Regions from separate parts of the Cupriavidus sp. 22TCCZM04-2 genome, predicted to be linked through region 1. Evidence: riboswitches for the same ligand, from Rfam matches in the RefSeq annotation. Region 1 holds a riboswitch; the other holds the start of a gene.
What was found. Region 1 has a riboswitch for glycine ahead of gcvT (glycine cleavage system aminomethyltransferase GcvT). Riboswitches for the same ligand answer to the same signal wherever they lie in the genome.

Region 1 (5,402 bases):
CGGCTCGGTGAATTCGCCCATCGGCATGCCGTCGCGGCGGCGGATGGCTTCGGGAATCACGGCGTCGATCAGCGCGGCGCGGCTGTTGTAGCCGAGCACCTTGAGCATGTGCTGCTGTTCGGGCGTATCGGGGCCGATATGGCGGGAGGCGAAGGCGTCGCGCGCCTCCAGTGCGGCCAGCGTGGGCCGGTTACCTTGGGCGGCGGTCATGGGAAGCGGGGCGTTCATGGCAAGAACCTCGTTGGGGGCGCGGTGGCAGGTGGTCAGCCATGCCGCCGCGCATCAATACAGTGGCCGGCCCGCGCGGGGCCGGCTGGCTGGCGTCAGGCGCCGACGCTGGCCTTGTAGGCGTCGGCCGACATCAGGCCGTTGACGTCGTCGCTGTTGGCCGGCTTGATCTTGAACAGCCACGCGTCGAAGGCGTTGGCGTTCACGCTTTCCGGCGCGGCCGTGGCGGCCTCGTTGACGGCGATGATTTCGCCGGCCACCGGGGCGTAGATGTCGGAAGCGGCCTTCACCGATTCCACCACGGCGAGCGCGTCGCCGGCGCCGACCGACTTGCCCACTTCGGGCAGTTCCAGGAAGACGATATCGCCCAGCGCGTCCTGCGCGTGGTCGGTGATGCCGATGGTCAGGGTGCCGTCGGCTTCGACGCGCACCCACTCGTGCGACTCGGTGTATTTCAGGTCAGCGGGGAAATTCATGAGGGTTCTCCGGATTCAGATTTGTTCTTGGTTCAGGCGCCTGCCATCGGTCGATGGGCCAGGCGCGATGGGCGACCGTTGAGGTGGGCCGGGGCGTTACCGCCTCAGCTCACGAGTGCCTTGCCATTACGCACAAACGGCAGTTTAACCACAGTCGCCGCGAGTTTGCGGTCGCGGATCTCCACCTGCACGGTGTCGCCCACCGCCACGCCCATCGGCAGGCGCGCGAAAGCGATCGACTGCGACAGGGACGGGCTGAAGGTGCCGCTGGTGATTTCGCCATCACCGGCAGCGGTGAGGACCTTCTGGTGCGCGCGCAGCACGCCGCCTTTGTCGCGCAGGATCAGGCCGGCGAACTGCTGGCGCTGGCCGGCGGCGGCGAGCGCCGCCTTGCCGGTGAAATCGCGCTCGCTCAGCAGGTCCACGGTCCAGGCCAGGCCCGCGTCCAGCGGCGAGGTATTGATATCCATGTCCTGGCCGTACAGGTTCATGCCGGCTTCCAGGCGCAGCGTGTCGCGTGCGCCGAGACCGGCGGGGCGCACGCCTGCGGCGTCGAGCTTCTCCCACACCGCGGCAACGTTCTCGGCCGGCACCACGAGTTCGAAGCCGTCCTCACCGGTGTAGCCGGTGCGCGCGACCATGATCTCGCCGATGGCAGGATCCTGGACCACGATGGCGTTGAAGGGCTTGAGGGCGTCGGATGGCTGGGTGGACGGGAAGGCGCTCCATACCTTGGTGCGGGCGTTCGGGCCCTGCACGGCGACGATGGCGAGCGGCAGCGTGCCGGCTGGCGCTACGTCGTCACGGCGCGGGGTGATCGTCACGCCGCTGCCGGTGGCGTCATTGCGCGCGCGGATCCATTCGATATCGCCCAGCGCGGTACTGGCGTTGACCACCAGGCGGAAGCGGTCCTCGGCGAAGAAATAGACGATCAGGTCATCGATCACGCCACCTTTCTCGTCGAGCATGCAGGAGTACAGCGCCTTGCCGGGCGTCTGCAGCTTGTCGACGTTGTTGGCCAGCAGGCCGCGCAGGAAGGTGCGGGTGTTCGGACCGGCGAGGTCGACGACGCACATATGCGACACGTCGAACATGCCCGCGTCGGTGCGCACGGCGTGGTGTTCCTCGATCTGGGAGCCATAGTTGACCGGCATGTCCCAGCCGCCGAAATCGACCATGCGGGCGCCGAGGGCGCGGTGGATAGCGTTGAGGGGCGTGGCCTGGAGCGTCATGGGAATCCTCGGGGGCAATCTCGGTTTCGAAAACGAAAAAGGGTCATCCGCCGCAGCGCTTGCTTCGCTCGAATAGCGTCGCAATCCGCTGCCGCGGATGACCCCTCTGTCCTCGATACCTGAGAGATTACGAGGTCGCCCCGCCTAGCAGGTCCGATCCTCGCGCGCCCCTTCGGTGGGCACGCTCGCCATGGCTGGCGGGTGCCGCTCTCCAGAGTGCGGCATGCATCGTGTGCATGTTGCATGCCGATCCGAACGGTCCATGGTGCCTGAGAGTTTTCGGGTGATACCCCTTCGGCGGCGCAACGGGTGCGCGCTCTCCCGGTCGGATGCGCGCAATGTACGGGAGGGTCCTGCCTTTGTCAACGCGGCAGGCCCGCCCGTTATTGCCGTAAGCGATTGCCTCAGCGCCGATCAGCGGTGGTGGTGATTATCGTCCGTCACGACGTTACCGACCACGCCGCCAAGCGCGGCGCCGCCGAGCGTACCGACCGCACTACCGTTGGTGAGCACGGCACCGCCGACGCCACCGGCCGCGGCGCCGATTGCGGTATTGCGTTGCTTGGGCGTCATATCGGAACAGCCGCCCACCAGGGCAGCTACCGCAACGCCTACCAGTGTCGCCTTGCCAAGGGCTCGTAGAGTTCTCATGATTGGCTCCGGAAGTGACTTCAATGGGCCCGGGGCAGATCGGAATCCACCCCGCCATACCGATTAGAAGCCGCGATATGCCGCAGGTTTTGGCTCTTACCAAGTGTTACTTCAGTAATATCCGCAGCAAGAAAATAGCGATTTCCGCTGACAGAACGGCCCTGCCGGGCGTGTTAACATGGCCGGCTTCGCGCCGGCCGCCGGCATGCTGCGGCATGTTGCGTACCAGGCGCCTCCGCCGCCCTCCGACGCACCTTCCACGCCAGACATCCCACGCATGACCCACGGCCTGAACGCTGCCCAATCCGAAGCCGTCCGCTACCTGGACGGGCCCTGCCTCGTCCTTGCCGGCGCGGGTTCGGGCAAGACCCGCGTGATCACGCAGAAGATCGCGCACCTGATCGAAGACAAGGGCTTCGAGCCGCGCCATATCGCCGCCGTCACGTTTACGAACAAGGCGGCCAAGGAGATGCAGGAGCGCATCGGCAAGCTGATGGAGGGCAAGACCTCGCGCGAGGGCAAGCGCCTGCCGCTCAAGCAGCTCACGGTGTGCACGTTCCACTCGCTAGGCGTGCAGATCCTGCGCCTGGAAGCCGAGCATGTGGGCCTGAAGCCGCAGTTCTCGATCATGGATTCGGACGATTGCTTCGGCCTGATCCAGGAGCAGCTCGGCACCACCGACAAGAAGCTGATCCGCAGCGTGCAGGGCACCATCTCGCTGTGGAAGAACGGCATGGTCGACCCGGAAGCCGCCATCGCGCAGGCCGCCAACGCCGACGAACACCAGGCGGCGCTGGTCTATCGCAACTACGTGGCCACCCTGCATGCTTACCAGGCCGTGGATTTCGACGACCTGATCCGCCTGCCCGCCGAACTCTTCGCGCGCAATGAAACGGTGCAGCTCAAGTGGCAGAACCGCCTGCGCTATTTCCTGGTCGACGAATACCAGGACACCAACGCGTGCCAGTACCAGCTGCTCAAGCTGCTCGCGGGTGGCTCGCACCTGCGCGCGCCGGCGTTCACGGCGGTGGGCGACGACGACCAGGCCATCTACGGGTGGCGCGGCGCCACGCTGGACAACCTGCGCCTGTTGCAGACCGATTTCCCTGACCTCAAGGTCGTCAAGCTGGAGCAAAACTACCGCTCCACGGTGCGCATCCTGGAGGCGGCCAACGCGGTCATCGCCAACAACCCGAAGCTGTTCGACAAGAAGCTGTGGAGCGAGCACGGCATGGGCGACCCGATCGCCATCCATCCGATGAACGACGAGGAGCACGAGGCCGAGTCCGTCGTGTTCCGCCTGTCCGCCCACAAGTTCGAGCGCCGCGCGCAGTTCCGCGACTACGCCATCCTGTACCGCGGCAACCACCAGGCGCGGCTCTTCGAGCAGATCCTGCGGCGCGAGCGCATTCCGTATGTGCTGTCCGGCGGCCAGAGCTTCTTCGACAAGGCCGAGATCAAGGACATCTGCGCGTACCTGCGGCTGATCGCCAACCCCGACGATGATCCCGCCTTCATCCGCGCCATCACCACGCCGCGCCGCGGCATCGGCAACACCACGCTGGAAGTGCTGGGCACGTTCGCGGGGCAGGCCAAGGTGTCGCTGTTCGAGGCCGCCATGATGGGGGGCATCGAAGCCAGGCTGCAGCCGCGCCAACTCGAGCCGCTGCGCGTGTTCTGCGAATCGATGGTGCGCCTGGCCGATCGCGCGACCAAGGATCCGGCCAGCGTGGTGCTGGACGACATGATGGAAGGCATCCACTACGAGGCCTACCTGTATGACTCGTTCGATGAGCGCCAGGCCCAGTCGCGCTGGACCAATACGCTCGAGTTCCTCGAATGGCTCAAGCGCAAGGGCACGCGGCCCGAGCCGGAGGGCGAGGGCAAAGCCACCGGCTTCGACAATGCGGATGGCTTCGGCAGTGAAGGCAAGAACCTGCTTGAACTGACGCAGACCGTGGCGCTGATGAGCATGCTGGAGGGGCGCGAGGAAGACCCCGACGCAGTGCGGCTTTCGACGCTGCATGCCTCGAAAGGCCTGGAGTATCCGCACGTGTTCCTGGTCGGCGTGGAAGAGGGCATCCTGCCCCACTGCCGCGAAGACGAGGACATGGCCGACGAGAAAATCGAAGAGGAGCGCCGCCTGATGTACGTGGGCATCACGCGCGCCCAGCGCAGCCTGCATATCAGCTGGTGCAAGAAGCGCAAGCGCGCGCGGGAGACCTATTCCTGCGAACCGTCGCGCTTTATCGGCGAGATGAAGCTGGAAGAAGCGCCCCCGCCGAAGGACGAGATGCCGGCGATGAGTCCCAAGGACCGGCTTGGCGCGCTGAAGGCCTTGCTTGGCAATGGCGGCAAGACGGCGCCCGGTTGAGTGCTGCGTGAGGCCGTGGACGATGCACGCCGCGGCGTGAAGCCGGCGGCCTGCGCGCGCGCCTGGACCTACCGCGTGCCTGAAGCAGCAAGCTGCACGTAGCGCGAGCCGCGCTGCCCCTGCGTGAAATCGAGCGTGAAGTCGCCCACATCGACGCGAGCTTGCAGCGCGCGCCGCAATTCCACAGCGCCATTGCCGCGCCACGCACCCAGTGCGCGCACCAGCCAGGCGGCGCCGATATAGCCGGCAATGGTCGCGGGCGAGGGCGGCTCGTCAAGGTATTGCTTCATGCGGGCCACGTGCTCCTTGACCACGCGCAGCGTGGCGGCCTGCGGTCCGGGCGCAACCTGCGTCAGCACCATGCCGCCCGGATAGCCCGCGCCGAGCACTTCGCGCGCCACAGTTGGGCTGACCGCGGACAAGCCGACCAGGAATCCGTAC
Region 2 (5,402 bases), on a different contig from region 1:
GCGGACCTGCTGCCGCTGGCCTACGCGATCCTGGAAGAAATCTGCCGGCGCACCGAACGCGATGCGCCGGTGCTGTCCGACTCCGCGCTCGCGCTGATGGGCGAGCACGACTGGCCGGGCAATGTCCGCGAACTGCGCAACACGCTGGAACGGCTGGTGATGATGCACGACGGCGGCGAGGTCGATGCATCGATGCTGGCGCCGCTGCTTGGCCGGCGCGCGGTCACGGCACCGGCTCAAGCGCCCGCCACGCAGCCGGTGGTGACGGATACGCCAGCGCCGTTGCTGCCGCCGGCGCCGCAGGGCTACGCCGATGCCATGGCGCAGTACGAGGCCGCATTCCTGACACAGGCGCTGGCTGCCAGCCGCGGCAACGCGCCGCGCGCGGCCGCGGCCATCGGCATCAGCCGCGCGGCGTTCTACAAGAAGCTGGTGGCGCACCGCGCGGCCGGCCGCATGGCGCCGGCCGGGGCGGCGGAGGACTGAGCGAAGTCAGTGAACCGGGTGGCTGGCGGCGATGGTGTGACTGATCATCGCGGCCGTGGCGGCAGAAAGCGTCCAGCCCAGATGTCCGTGTCCCGTGTTGTAGAACACGCGCGTGGCGCGACCGCGCGCGACCCGAGGCATCATGTCGGGCATCATCGGCCGCAGGCCCGCCCATGGCACCGCCCGCGAAGTCTCGATATCGAAATTGCGCCGCACCCATGACACCAGCGGTGCGATGCGGTCCGCCCGGATATCGCGGTTGTCGCCGTTGAATTCGGCGGTGCCGGCGACGCGGAAACGGTCCACGCCCAGCCGGCTGGTCACGATCTTGGCGCTCTCGTCGAGCAGGCTCACATACGGCGCGTTCTTCACGCTGCGCGCGTCATCGAGATGCACGGTGATCGAATAGCCCTTGACCGGATAGACGTTGAGGCGGTCACCCAGCATCGCGGCGATATGGCGGCTGCCCACGCCGGCGCAGACCACTACGGCGGTTCCCTTGATTTCGTGTTCGCCGCCATCCTGCCCCGAAGCGATGGCGGCTTCCGATGCGCCCACGCGCATCGTGACGCCGTCCGGGCGCAGGTCCACGGCCTTCACGTCGACGCCGTGCAGGAACGTCACGCCAAGCCGCTCGCATGCGCGCGCCAGGCCGCGCGTGAACTTGTGGATGTCGCCGGTGGAATCGGACGGCGTGTAGTAGCCGCCGTAGTAATGGCCCTGCAGGGTCGGCTCGATCGAACGGATCTCTTCCGGCGTGACGGCGTAGCGCTCCAGGCCGCCTTCCACCAGCATCTGGTTGGTACGGCCCGCGGCCTCGAAGCTGGGGCGGTCGTGATAGAAGTGCAGGATGCCGCGGCGCTCCAGATTGAAATCGATCTGCTCGCGCTCCGCCATGTCGAACAGGTGCTGGCGCGCGGCGATGGCCAGGCGCGTGGTCTCGATGGTATTCGCGCGGTAGTTGCGGAGGTTGCCGACGAATTCACCGAGCCACGAGTACTTGTGCCACGACGGACGCGGATTGAGCAGCAGCGGCGCGTCGCGCCGCATCATCCATTTGAAGCCCTTGAGCAGCGTGCCGGCATTGTTCCAGACCTCCGCGTTGCAGGCGGAAAGCTGGCCGCCATTGGCGAATGACGTTTCCATCGCCGGATAGTGGTGACGGTCCAGCACGGTGACGCGATAGCCCTGTTTCGCGAGGGTATAGGCGGTCGTGACGCCGGTAATGCCGGCGCCGATGACGAGCATGTGAGACATGACAGATTGTCCTGAAGCAAGGATGAATTTGACCGTTGCCGGTCCCCTGCCCCATCTGTCCGTGGTACCTGAGAGCTTCGGCATGGCCAACGACCATGCCGTCCCCTTCGGTGGGCGCGAAGCGCCTCTCTCCAGATCTGTACTTGCGACGCCACAGTCCTCGGTGCCTGAGAGTTTCCGGGGCGGTTGCTCCGTCGGCGCCGGACCCGCCAAGCGGCGAGCCGGTCTCTCCTGCGATGTCGCACGACGCCGGAGGTTGATCCGGCGCCGCTTGTTTTTTGACAGGCGAGGGCCTGTCGAGCGGGATGATAGCTTGAAGATGCGGGGGTTGGTGAGTGGGGTTATCCCCCACGGCAGAGGGAGATTGGATTTTTGGGATGATTGGCTTGTCGTGCTTGGCGGCCCTCCAGGAACGACAAGATCAAATCACCCCTTGCGCCAGCATTGCATCCGCAACCTTCACAAAGCCCGCGATATTCGCGCCTTCGACGTAGTTCACATAGCCTCCGTCCTTCTGGCCATGGTGAATGCAGTTCTGGTGGATATCCTTCATGATCGCGTGCAGCTTCTCGTCGACCTCCGCGTGGTGCCACGACAGCCGCATGGCGTTCTGCGACATCTCCAGTCCCGACGTGGCCACGCCACCGGCGTTGCTGGCCTTGCCCGGCGCGTAGAGGATCTTCGCGTCAACGAAGCGGTCCACGGCTTCCAGCGTGGAAGGCATGTTGGCGCCTTCGGCCACGCAGATGACGCCATTGCCGAGCAGGGCCTCGGCGTCGTTGCCATCGAGTTCGTTCTGCGTCGCGCACGGCAGCGCCACGTCGGCGGGCACGTGCCACGGCGTGCGGCCTGCCTCGAACGTCAGGCCATGGCGCGCGGCAAAGTCAGAGAGACGGCCGCGCTCTTCGTTCTTGAACGCCATGACTTCGGCAAGCTGTCCAGCGGTCATGCCCTGCGGGTAATGCAGCACGCCGCCGGAGTCCGACAGCGTCAGCACCTTGGCACCCAGTTCGATAGCCTTTTCAGCGCCGTACTGCGCAACGTTGCCCGAGCCGGAAATCAGCACGCGCAGGCCGTCGAAGCCCATGCCGCGGCGGTGAAGCATTTCCTGCGCGAAGTACACCGTGCCGTAGCCGGTGGCTTCCGGACGCATCAGGCTGCCGCCGTACGCCAGGCCCTTGCCCGTGAACACGCAGGCGGACTGGTTCGACAGCTTCTTCATCATGCCGGCCATGAAGCCGACTTCGCGCGCACCCACGCCGATGTCGCCGGCAGGGATGTCAGTGTCCGGACCCAGGTGGCGGAACAGCTCGGTGACCAGGGCCTGGCAGAAGCGCATCACCTCGGCGTCCGACTTGCCCTTCGGGTCGAAGTCGGAACCGCCCTTGCCGCCGCCCATCGGCAGCGTGGTCAGCGCGTTCTTGAAGGTCTGCTCGAAGCCCAGGAACTTCAGCACCGACAGGTTCACCGTCGGGTGAAAGCGCATGCCGCCCTTGAACGGGCCGATGGCCGAGCTGTGCTGCACGCGGAACGCGCGGTTGACCTGCACGCGGTTCTGGTCGTCGGTCCACGCCACGCGGAACTGGATCACGCGCTCGGGTTCGACCAGGCGCTCGAGCAGCGCCTGGTCGGCATAGCGCGGGTGACGCTCGACAAACGGCCAAAGCGTCATCATGACTTCTTTCACGGCCTGCAGGAATTCGGGCTGGCCGGGGTCGCGCCGGGCTACGCCGGCCAGGAATGCGTCGAGGGAGGGAGAATTCACGGGATGTCTCTGCTGTGCTGGAAAGATCGGCCGCGCCGGATGCGTGCCCGGCTTGCGTGCCGTAAGAATTGCGCGATTCGTGGAACTACCCCGGCCAACGCAATTGTTAATACATTGACGAAATGCGATGAATGTATTAACGGGGCAACACTTTACCACCGTGAAGCGATTTCCCGACAGTCAAAACTGCTTGACCGTTACGCATGCGACCCGAAAATCCCCCCCAAACGGGACTGCGATTAAACGGCATGGCAAGGCGCCGCCACGTCTGTGCGCCCTGCAGTTCCCCGCCAAGCACGATCACGCGGTTGTTGGCCCAGCTCAGTCCATCGTGATCTTGCCCTGCTCGATCACCGTCTTCCAGCGCTTGAGTTCCTGGTTCTCGAACTGCGCGAACTGCTCCGGCGTATTGGCCACCACCTCGAAGCCGCTTTCGGCCAGCTTCTCGCGCATCTTCGGCTCGTTGAGCGCGCCGACCAGCGCGCCATGCAGGCGGCTCTTCACCTCGGGCGACAGCCCGCGCGGTGCGGCAATACCCTGCCACGAATAGACCTCGACGTCCTTCACGCCGCCTTCGGCCATGGTCGGCACATTGGGCAGCACCGCGGCACGCTTGTCCGACGTCACCGCCAGCGCGCGCAACTTGCCGGTGCGGATATGCTGCAGCACGGCGTTGATGTTCTGGAACGACACGTCGACCTGTCCGGCCAGCAGGTCCGAGATTGCCGGCGCGCCGCCCTTGTACGGAACGTGCAGACCCTCGGTGCCGCTCTTCTGCCAGAACAGCGCGGCGGTCAGGTGGTCGGACGAACCCGCGCCCGAGGTCGCGAAGGCGACCTTGCCCGGGTTCTTCTTCATGTAGCTGACCAGTTCCTGCAAATTCTTCGCCGGGAAATTCGGCGTGGCGACCAGCACGTTGGGCGCCCGCACCGCCACGGTAAGCAGGTCGAAATCCCTGGCCGGATCGTAGCCCAGGTTCTTCTGCAGGAACGGATTCACCGCGAACACGCCGATCGACGCCACCAGCATGGTGTAGCCGTCCGCCTGCGCGCGCTTGACGAACGTGGCACCGATCGCGCCCGTGGCGCCGGGACGGTTATCGATGACGAAAGGCTGGCCCAGCTTCTCGTTGAGCGGCGGAGCAAGCATGCGCGCGATGGTGTCGGTCGAGCCGCCGGCCGGGAATGGCACCACCACCGATACCGGCTTTTGCGGCCAGGCCGGACTGGCCGCCATGGCCGCACCGCTTGCCACGGTCACGGCTGCCAGGGCCGCTGCAGCCATGCCCGCGCCCGCACAGCGGCGCAGCAGCGTGGAAAGATGGATCATTGTTGTCTCCTTTGGAATTGGTTTGGTGCTGCAGTATTGGATCGCGACGGCGGCGTTCTCAGCGGACCATGCAGGGCGCCTTGTTGTTGAACTTCCAGCCCGGGATCAGGAACTGCATGGCGATGGCGTCGTCGCGCGCCCCCAGTCCCTTTTCCTGGTAGAGCGCATGGGCACGAGCCAGCGCGTCCATGTCGAGCTCCACGCCAAGCCCCGGCGTCTTGGGCACCTGCACCATGCCGCCTTCGATCCTGAGCGGGTCGCGCGTCAGGTTCTCGCCGTCCTGCCAGATCCAGTGCGTGTCGATCGCGGTGATGCGGCCTGGCGCGGCAGCGGCCACGTGGGTGAACATCGCCAGCGAGATATCGAAGTGGTTGTTCGAATGCGACCCCCAGGTCAGACCCCACTCGGCACACATCTGCGCCACGCGAACCGAGCCCTGCATGGTCCAGAAGTGCGGGTCGGCCAGCGGGATGTCCACCGACTGCAGCCGCACCGCGTGGCCCATCTGGCGCCAGTCGGTGGCGATCATGTTGGTGGCGGTTGGCAGCCCCGTCGCGGCGCGGAA

Region 2: linked by a shared signal. The riboswitch ahead of AC3FKG_RS21200 (D-amino acid dehydrogenase) and the one ahead of gcvT (glycine cleavage system aminomethyltransferase GcvT) in region 1 are both predicted to bind glycine.

Annotation. Positions count from the first base shown of each region.
Region 1 covers NZ_JBYOJS010000005.1:113,699-119,100, reverse strand. The annotation lists gene gcvP (aminomethyl-transferring glycine dehydrogenase) at 1-228, opposite strand, end outside; gene gcvH (glycine cleavage system protein GcvH) at 324-704, opposite strand; gene gcvT (glycine cleavage system aminomethyltransferase GcvT) at 809-1,936, opposite strand; glycine riboswitch at 2,033-2,161, opposite strand; glycine riboswitch at 2,183-2,270, opposite strand; gene AC3FKG_RS10600 (YMGG-like glycine zipper-containing protein) at 2,351-2,587, opposite strand; gene AC3FKG_RS10595 (UvrD-helicase domain-containing protein) at 2,865-4,961, shown strand; gene AC3FKG_RS10590 (ABC transporter substrate-binding protein) at 5,030-5,402, opposite strand, start outside.
Region 2 covers NZ_JBYOJS010000015.1:103,922-109,323, reverse strand. The annotation lists gene AC3FKG_RS21205 (sigma-54 interaction domain-containing protein) at 1-486, shown strand, start outside; gene AC3FKG_RS21200 (D-amino acid dehydrogenase) at 493-1,743, opposite strand; glycine riboswitch at 1,888-1,987, opposite strand; gene gdhA (NADP-specific glutamate dehydrogenase) at 2,165-3,508, opposite strand; gene AC3FKG_RS21190 (Bug family tripartite tricarboxylate transporter substrate binding protein) at 3,830-4,792, opposite strand; gene gudD (glucarate dehydratase) at 4,896-5,402, opposite strand, start outside.